One region of the Embleya sp. NPDC001921 genome, then DNA from elsewhere that is predicted to be linked to it. Evidence: riboswitches for the same ligand, from Rfam matches in the RefSeq annotation. Region 1 holds a riboswitch; each other region holds the start of a gene.

The links. A riboswitch is a leader RNA that binds a small molecule or an ion and turns the genes downstream of it on or off. The one in region 1 is predicted to bind cyclic di-AMP.
Region 2: another riboswitch for cyclic di-AMP. It lies ahead of ACWCPW_RS16470 (NlpC/P60 family protein); the one in region 1 lies ahead of ACWCPW_RS00380 (transglycosylase family protein).
Region 3: another riboswitch for cyclic di-AMP. It lies ahead of ACWCPW_RS15465 (transglycosylase family protein); the one in region 1 lies ahead of ACWCPW_RS00380 (transglycosylase family protein).
Region 4: another riboswitch for cyclic di-AMP. It lies ahead of ACWCPW_RS14840 (transglycosylase family protein); the one in region 1 lies ahead of ACWCPW_RS00380 (transglycosylase family protein).

Annotation. Positions count from the first base shown of each region.
Region 1 is NZ_JBSFEO010000001.1:91,882-94,075, forward strand. It holds gene ACWCPW_RS00375 (nucleobase:cation symporter-2 family protein) at 1-71, shown strand, start outside; gene ACWCPW_RS00380 (transglycosylase family protein) at 193-936, opposite strand; cyclic di-AMP (ydaO/yuaA leader) riboswitch at 937-1,101, opposite strand; gene ACWCPW_RS00385 (EthD family reductase) at 1,323-1,658, opposite strand; gene ACWCPW_RS00390 (phosphoenolpyruvate hydrolase family protein) at 1,800-2,194, opposite strand, start outside.
Region 2 is NZ_JBSFEO010000012.1:46,136-48,329, reverse strand. It holds gene ACWCPW_RS16475 (TMEM165/GDT1 family protein) at 1-500, shown strand, start outside; cyclic di-AMP (ydaO/yuaA leader) riboswitch at 973-1,129, shown strand; gene ACWCPW_RS16470 (NlpC/P60 family protein) at 1,136-2,098, shown strand.
Region 3 is NZ_JBSFEO010000011.1:61,450-63,643, reverse strand. It holds gene ACWCPW_RS15470 (hypothetical protein) at 1-515, shown strand, start outside; cyclic di-AMP (ydaO/yuaA leader) riboswitch at 862-1,057, shown strand; gene ACWCPW_RS15465 (transglycosylase family protein) at 1,090-2,194, shown strand, end outside.
Region 4 is NZ_JBSFEO010000010.1:171,067-173,260, reverse strand. It holds gene ACWCPW_RS14840 (transglycosylase family protein) at 1-888, opposite strand, end outside; cyclic di-AMP (ydaO/yuaA leader) riboswitch at 984-1,140, opposite strand; gene ACWCPW_RS14835 (hypothetical protein) at 1,944-2,194, shown strand, end outside.

The sequences.
Region 1 (2,194 bases):
CCGCCGACGAACCGGCGATCCCCGCCCCCGCGCGGTCCGCCGAGCCCACCGAACTGCCCAGCCGGGCCTGATCGATCGAGGACGCGAACGGCAACACCGCGACACCCCGGCCCACTCCGCTCCCCCGCGACCGGACATGGGCGTGGGCCCCGCCGAAGTACTCGACGGGGCCCACGTGTTGCCGTTCGTGCGTCAGACGGCGAGCTTGGTGCCCACGCTGATCACGTTCGGGTTGTCACCGATGACACCCGAGTTGGCGGTGTACAGGGTCTGGTAGCCACCCTTGACGCCGAGCTTGGCGGCGACGGAGGAGAGCGTGTCACCGGCCTTGACGGTGTAGCTGCCGGAGCCCGAAGCCTGCTTGCTCGCGGCCGACTTCGACGCGTCCTGCGCGGCGACGTCCTGCTTCGGCTGCACCTGGACCTTCGGCGCGTTGGCGCCGGAGTTGCGCGGTGCGGTCTCGGTCGCCGACTCGGCCTTGGCCGCGGCCTTCGGCTCGTCGGCGGACTTGGTCTTGCCGCTGGTCGAGGACTCGGCCGTGGCGGACGCGTTGCCGCCCTTGGTCAGACCGGCCTTCTGCGAGCAGACCGGCCAGGCGCCGGGGCCCTGCGCGGCCAGGACGCGCTCGGCGACCGCGATCTGCTGGGCCTTGCTCGCCTGCGCGGCACTCGCCGCGTACTCGCTGCCGCCGAAGGCGTTCCAGGTGCTCGGGGTGAACTGCAGACCGCCGGAGAAGCCGTTGCCCGTGTTGATGCTCCAATTCCCGGTGCTCTCGCACTGCGCGACCGCGTCCCACGTGGACGAGGACGCCGCGTTCGCGCTGCCCGCCATGCCCACGAGGGGAAGGACGAGACCCGCACCGGCGGCGACGGCGATGCCGGCGCGACGGCCACGAGAGAGCGAGCGAACGGGAGCGGTGATGGCACGGAAGGTCATTGATTACCTCGTCGGGCGCCTACGAAGTTAGCTGTCGGGTTCGGACGATTGGCCCGGCCTCGCCTGAAACAGGCATGGCTTCACCCCAGACATCGACATTGCCGATGCCGGCACTCACTTGGTTCCCCCGCTCCTGCCGCCAGTCGATATCGACTGCTTCCCTCGGGCGGCGGCAGGATTCGGCGTACCGCCCGGGGAGTCCGCTTGTGCGAACAACCACGAAGCTACGCACCGCGCCGCCGGGTTGGCAAACATTTCGGGCGCTTTGTGAGGTGCCCCATAGGCTGGAATAACACCGATTTGCCCGATATGTCGCCGTCCTCGCAGGTCACGGCGCCGGCGTCCACGATGCGCGGCCGCGTGGTCACCCGTGCGTCACCGTCGGGCTATTCCGTCGCGGGCAGCTCCACAGGTACGACTACCCGCTCCTCGTCCCACAGGAACGTCGCGCCGCCGGTCGCGAAATTGGCGACGTCGGCCACCGTGGCCCGGCCCTCGGGCGAATCCAGGGTCGCCTCGATACCCGCGCGGGTCGGCGCGTACAAACCGACCACCAGGTAATAGGGCGGCTGCGCGCCGGAGGGGTCCGGATCGCACTTTCCGATGGTCCAGCCGGTCAGTCCCGGCATGGTGCGGGCGAGCGGGACGTGCTTCTCCCAGTAATAGGCGTCGAACGCCGCCGGGTCCTCGGGGTGGCCATACAGCACGGTCAGCTTGTACACACGCGACTCCTCGCGGTCGTGGTGGATGTGTCCTGCCGGTGGTGCCCTGTGCGCCCGGCGCCCGGCGCGGGACGCCGCGTGCGCCCCGCCGGTGCCGCCCCGCGTCCGGCACGTGGTGCCCGGATTCGTACGGCGCGGCGCCTACCGGGCTCCGATGCCCTTGAACGCCCGCGCCTGCTCGGTGATGGCGATCTCGGTCGGCAGCCGTTCCATGCTGGAGGCGCCGAAGAAGCCCACCACGCCGGTGGTGTGCGCCAGCACGTACGCGGCGTCCTCGGGCTCGGCGATCGGCCCGCCGTGGCACAGCACCAGCACGTCCGGGTTCACCTCCGCCGCCGCGTCGCGCATCAGCTGCACCCGCTCCACCGCCTGGTCGAGCGAGACCGCGGTGGTCGCGCCGATGTTGCCCTTGGTGGTCAGCCCCAGGTGCGGGACCAGGACGTCCGCGCCGGCCGCGGCCATCGCCCGGGCCTGCTCCGGGTCGAAGACGTAGGGCGCGGTGAGCAGGCCGCGCTCGGCGGCCAGCCGGATCATCT
Region 2 (2,194 bases), on a different contig from region 1:
TTGCCATGGGCACCCGCATGCGTCCGCTCTACGTGTGGTTCGGCACCTCGACCGCGTTCGTCGTGCACGTGGCCCTCGCCGTCGGCGCGGGCGGCCTGCTCGGACTGCTCCCGGGCTGGATCGTCAAGCTCGTCTCCGCCGCCCTGTTCGGCTTCGGGGCGTTCATGTTGTTGCGCGGCGGTGCCGGCGAGGACGACGAGAACACCGCGGGCAAGAGCGTGACCGGCTTCCGGCCGGTCTTCTCGACCGCCTTCATGGCCGTGTTCATCGGCGAATGGGGCGACCTCACCCAGATCACCACGGCCAACCTGGCCGCCACGAACGGCACTTGGTCCACCGCGATCGGCTCGGCCGCGGCCCTGATGTCGGTGTCCGCGTTGGCCCTGCTCGCCGGGCGGTTCATCGCCAAGCGCCTCCCGCTGCAAACGGTGCAGCGGATCGGCGGCCTGTGCATGCTCGGGCTGGCGATCTGGTCGCTGGTGGAGGTGTTCACCGGCTGACCCACCCCCGGCGATGCCTCGTCCCCGCGGATGGCGCCCGCGCCGCCGGTCACCCGGGGCCGACCGGCGCGGCGGGGCAGGGGCGCCGGCGCGGGCGCAGATCGGTGGATCAACGGCATGTCCGGCATGACCAGTCGACCGGTTGCCCGAAATGTGATGTAGGCCGCATGGATAAAACGGACATAAATTATATAGCCGACTTCGAGCCGCAATTCATTTCCCGCACTTCGCGACGAGTCTCGACTATTTTCCGTTACCGCACGATCACACCACTCTCCGAGATATCCCCTCGTCATCACCGGTGCACCGGAGCCGAAGCCGGGAGAGATGTCGCATTTATTCCGCCTTTACCCGCAGGGCGGAGTCGGCGTTTCGGTTGTGATCTCCCATCCGCATTGCCTACCTTTCTCGCCGATTCACCTTTCGGGTGAACCCTGTCGCCGGTACGCCGAATCCCGTCGCCGGCAGCGGGAGGTCTACATCGAAGAATCCGACGGGAGCGGGGGAACCAGGTGAATCGCCGTGGCCGGGATCGTTCCGGTGACGGCTAGGGGTGAAGTCGCATAACGCGACCGGGCTGCTCCAGTCCGAATCCGACAGCTCACCTCGTAGGCGACAGGAGAGGACCCCATTTCATGCTGTCCACAAACGCTCGCCATCGCGCAGCTCGACCCACCAACGTCCGCCGCTTCGTCGCGGCGGTGGGCATCGCCGGCATGGGTGTCGTGATCCCGGTCGCCACCGCCGGTACCGCCCAGGCGCAGGCCCCCTCCACCTCCGAGCAGTCCCCCTCCGCCGTGCTGTCGGCGGTCCCCACCGCCGCGGTCGACGCGGCCCCGGTCCAGGACGCGCCCGCCGCGCCGGAGGCCGCCACGGCCGCCGACAAGGCGCGCTACGTGGTCCAGGCCGGCGACACGCTGTTCCGGCTCGCCCAGACCAACCAGGTCGACGGCGGCTGGCAGAGCCTGTACGAGCTCAACCGCGACGTGCTGCTCTCCGGCCCGGACCTGATCGAGATCGGCCAGGCCCTGCGGCTGGACGGCTCGGCGCCCGAGGCGCCCAAGGCCGCCGCGCCCGCCAAGCCGAGCATCCAGGTCCAGCCCAAGACCTCCGTCACGCCCGGCAAGACCACCCCCAAGCCGGCGAGCAAGCCCTCGGCCGACGTGTCGGTCAAGCCCGCCGCCAAGCCCGCCACCGGCGGCTCGAAGGGCAACCAGGCGCCGGCCGGCGGCTCCTCGACCGCGTCGAGCAGCAAGGCCGCCCAGGCCGTGGCCTTCGCCAAGGCGCAGATCGGCAAGCCGTACGTGTACGGCGCCACCGGCCCGAACGCGTACGACTGCTCGGGTCTGGTCCAGGCCGCGTACAAGTCCGCGGGCATCTCGCTGCCGCGGGTGACCAACGACCAGTTCGCCGCCGACACGCGCGTGTCGGTCGCCAACCTGCAGCCCGGCGACCTGGTGTTCTTCTACTCGGGCATCAGCCACGTCGGCATCTACATCGGCGACGGCAAGATGGTGCACGCGCCCAACCCGCGCAAGACGGTCGAGATCGCCTCGATCAACACCATGCCGATCGCCGGCGCCACCCGCCCGGCCTGATCGAACCGGCACACCGCCGCGGCCGGCGCACCCGTGCTCCGGCGAAGGTGACACAACCGCATAGTGGGACGCGCTTTCGGCGCCGTGCCCTCCGAC
Region 3 (2,194 bases), on a different contig from region 1:
TCCTGGCCGGGCTGTCCGGCTTCGGCGCGCTCGTCGCCCAGTCGTGGACCGGCGCCGGGTGGGGGCTGTTCGCGGCACTGTGCGCGGGCATCGTCCCGGCCGGGTACATCGAGTGGGAGCGTCGCCGCGGTACCTGGGGCGACCGTCACGTGGTGGACCGCCGGCAGCGTCCGCGCGTCTTCGCGGTGATCCTGGCCTCGATCGGCGTCGGCGCGGCGGTCATGCTCGGCGCCGGCGCGCCGTCCCGGCTGGTGTTCGCGATGTTCGCGCTGTGGGGCATGACGGTGGTGCTGCTGGTGGTGAACGCGGCGTGGAAGATCAGCGTCGACTGCGCGGTCGCGTCCGGCATCGTCGCGCTGCTCGCCGTCGCGGGCGGACCGTGGTGGTCGACCGGTTTTCTCGCGGTCGGTGTCGTGTGCTGGTCGCGTGTGGCACTGCGTCACCACACCGTCGCGCAAGCCGTGGCCGGTGCGCTCTTGGGCGCCGCCACCGGGGCATCTGTGGTTTTGGGCTGACAGATATCGGTACATATCGGACCATCTTCGAGTGCTTCTATGGCGCACGTCACATGTCGGGTACCGATGGTCAGCAGTTCGTACGCACCGTGAACCGTCTTTCCGCGATTGCTGCCTGGAGTAATCGGGATATCCACGCTGCGTCATCGAATCGGGCACAATGCGTACGCTTCTCGGGACTTTAGGTCCCGTTATTCCCCCCTTCCGACCTGATTCGTCGGTTTCGGCGAAACGTGATGTTTGGATCCGAGTCGGGGGTGTGCGTAGTTTGGTGCTTCGCCACACCGGTCCGGTGCTCGGCGAAATGGTCTCCCGGTTCGCCGAATCCTGCCGCCGGAGCGAGGCCACGGTACGAAACCCGAAAGGCAGGAGCGGGGGAACCAAGTGGAATGCCGTCCCGGGCGTCCGTGACACGGACGCCCATCACGACGGCTTGGGGTGAAGCCGTGCCCGTCCCTTCCTCAGGAGGGCCGAACACGGCCGGGCGAGACTCTCCAGCCCGAATCCGACAGCTCACTTCGTAGGCGTGGGAGAAGGAAAAATCTTCGTGCAGTCGTTCATCACCCCTGCCCGCATGCCCAAGAAGACGCGTCTCGCGCTGACCCTCGGCATGGCCGGCGCGATCGTCGCCGCCCCGCTGGTCACCGGTCTCGCCACCGCCAACGCCGCCTCCGTCTCCACCTGGGACAAGGTCGCCATGCTCGAGAGCTCGGGCAACTGGCACATCAACACCGGCAACGGTTTCTACGGTGGTCTGCAGTTCACCATCAGCACCTGGAACGAGTTCGGCGGTCAGCAGTACGCCCCGCGTGCCGACCTGGCCACCAAGGACCAGCAGATCGCCATCGCCGAGAAGGTTCTCGCCGTACAGGGTCCCGGCGCCTGGCCGAACACCTCCGGCCCGGCGGGCCTGACCAAGGGCAGCGCCGCTCCGGCCGTCTCGCCCGGCACCAAGTCCACGGTGAAGGTCACCCCGAAGGCCGCCGAGCCGGCCGAGTCCGCTTCGGAGACCACTGCGGCCCCGAAGATCGAGGTCGTCCCGGCGGCCGAGACGAAGTCCGCGTCGACCACCACCTCGTACTCCGTGGTCAAGGGCGACACGCTCTCCAAGATCGCCGCCGCCAAGGATGTCGAGGGCGGCTGGTACAAGCTGTACGCCGACAACCGCTCGGTGATCGGTGGCAACCCGAACGTCATCCAGATCGGTCAGAAGCTCTCGCTCTCCGGCAAGGCCTCGGCCTCGACCGAGTCCGGCAGCACCAAGACCGAGACCGCTCCGGCGGCGCCGAAGACCGAGACCAAGGCCACGGCGTCCGTGAAGGTCGCGCCGAAGACCGAGGTCAAGGAGAAGGCCCCGGTCGCGGCCAAGGAGTCCTCGGTCAAGGCCGAGTCCACCACGGCCAACGCGTCCGGTTACGTCGCTCCCGTGAAGGGCGGCCTGGGCACCGCGTTCGGCACCGGCGGCAAGCTGTGGTCCAGCGGCAGCCACACCGGCCAGGACTTCGTGGCCGCCACCGGCACCTCGGTGAAGGCGATCACCTCGGGCACCGTGGTCAAGGCCGGCAACGGCGGCGCCTACGGCAACGAGATCGTGATCAAGCACGCGGACGGCAAGTACTCGCAGTACGCCCACCTGTCCAGCATCGGCGTGCGCGTCGGCGCCACGGTGAGCACCGGTC
Region 4 (2,194 bases), on a different contig from region 1:
GGAGCGGTAGAAGATCAGATCCCCCGGGAGCAATTTTGCTACGAGCGCGGGCACTCTCTTTCCCTGCGCGAACTGGTCGTAGGTGACTCGCGGAATCGAAACACCGGCGGACTGCCAGGCCCTTTGCACAAGTCCCGAGCAGTCGAACGATCCGGGGCCGTCGGCTCCCCACTCATATGGCTTGCCCAACTGCTTCTTCGCGAAGTCCACCGCGGCAGCGGCTTTGGACGAGGTCGCGGCGAATTCCACTCGCGTTGTCGATGCGGGCGGCGTGGGTAGTTGCGTCGGTGAAACCGATTGCGTGGACGTTTCGGAGGTGCCGGTGACGCGCAGGAGAGTGCCCGGGTAGATCAGGTCCGGGTCACGCCCAATGGTGGAGCGATTCAGGTCATAAAGCGTTTGCCATCCCCCCGATACCTTCAAGGCACCGGCGATTCGGAACAGCGTGTCCCCGGACCTGACCCGGTAGGTGGACGCTTCGGTCGCCGGCGCGGGTTCCCGTGTTCGCGGCTGGACCTGCACGGTCGGCGCCGGTGTCGGCGCCGATGGCGCTGCGGGCGTCGATGCGGGTGTGGTCCCGGATCTGGTCAGGCCCGCCTTTCGAGAGCATTGTGGCCAGGCGCCCGGCCCCTGGCCCGCCAGGATCTTCTCCGCCACGGCGATCTGTTCGCTCTTGGTCGCGAGGTCGGCACGTGCGGCGTAGCGTATGCCGCCGAAGGCGGTCCAGGTGCTCTGGGCGATCTGAAGTCCGCCGTAGTAGCCGTTGCCGGTGTTGATGGCCCAGTCGCCCGAACTCTCGCAGGCCGCCACCTTGTCCCAGACGGCGGCGGAGGCGGCCGACGCGTGGTTTGCGAACAAGGACGGGACCACGAAGGCCGCGGTGGCCACCGAGGCGAGTCTGCCGCCACGTGACGATTTGGGACGTACTCGGCGATGCCGCCCAGAGGCTACTCGACGGTGTCGCCCGGTTCCGGAATGCATGGGTGCTCCCTCTCCCACGCCTGCGGGGTGAGCTGTCGGGTTCGGGCCGGAGTTGCCCGGTCGCGCTCTGGCGACTTCACCCCAACCGACGTCGGATCAGCCCGACGCGGTGCCGTGCCTGGTTCCCCCGCTCCTGCCTGCGAATGTCGAGTCGTACGATCGCCGGTGGCAGGATTGGGCGTGCCGACGAACGATATGCGTGTGGCCGAACCCTCGCCGGAAGGCCCGTCGTCGGACCTGACGGATTCCAGGTCTGGCCCGGCGGCGACGTTTGCGCGATCTCTTTTCCGGTATTCACGCGAGGCTTCGTGACGGCCCACCAAGGCTTCGCCGTGCGATGGGCTTGACGGTCCGGGAGTACAGCCCCCGGGGCCTCAATTCTGCGAGGGAGATCCGGCACGCATAGGAGAAAAGCGACGCCGCGGCCAGGTCACTGACTGTCGATGAGGATGCGCAGGCGGTAAGCCGGGACCCTGTGGCGAGCACGCCGTTAAGCAATTCCCATTGCTTTTCGGTCAGTTCCCGGTCGATTTCACGATTCCGTCGTGTGCGCCCGGCGGTTCCGGCACGGCGTCGACTCGGCGTGTTTCTCCTGTCGCGTACCCGACACCGGCAGGCATGCTTCGTATGCTGCCAGGCTCGGAACATGGACGGGGTTGTGCCTGTCGGTGGGCTCGGTACGTGCCCACCTTCATCGCGCCACCGGACACGGAGCGGGGATCGGGAGCTTCGAGCCCGATCACCCGCACCCGGCCTCGCCGCGCGCAGGACGGTGGACTCGTGCGGTCCTGGAAGCCGACAGGGAACGGGGGAGAATGACCATGTTCCAGCGACGGCCGCCCGCTTCGAGCGGAATCGGGCCTGACGCGGACGGATCGAAGGCAGATACGGGTACAGGTCCCGGCGGACGCGCTCGACGTCTCGTCGAGAGCGTGCGTCCAGGGCGCAGGAGCCCCACGGCGATGATCGCCGTGCTCGCGACCGGGGCACTGGTCGCCGCTTCGGTGGTCGTCGGGGTCGGTGCGATGGGTGCGGATGCCGCCGTATCCGATGTCGGTGCCTGGTTGCCGAGCAACGCCAAGGGCCATGTGACGCACGTGAACGGTTTGTCCGGGCAGGTCGACGGCCGCGTGGCACTGCCCCGTTCGGGTGACTCCGCTCTGGAGGTGAGCAGCGACGGGAGCACCGTCCTGGTCCTGGATCAGAAGACGGG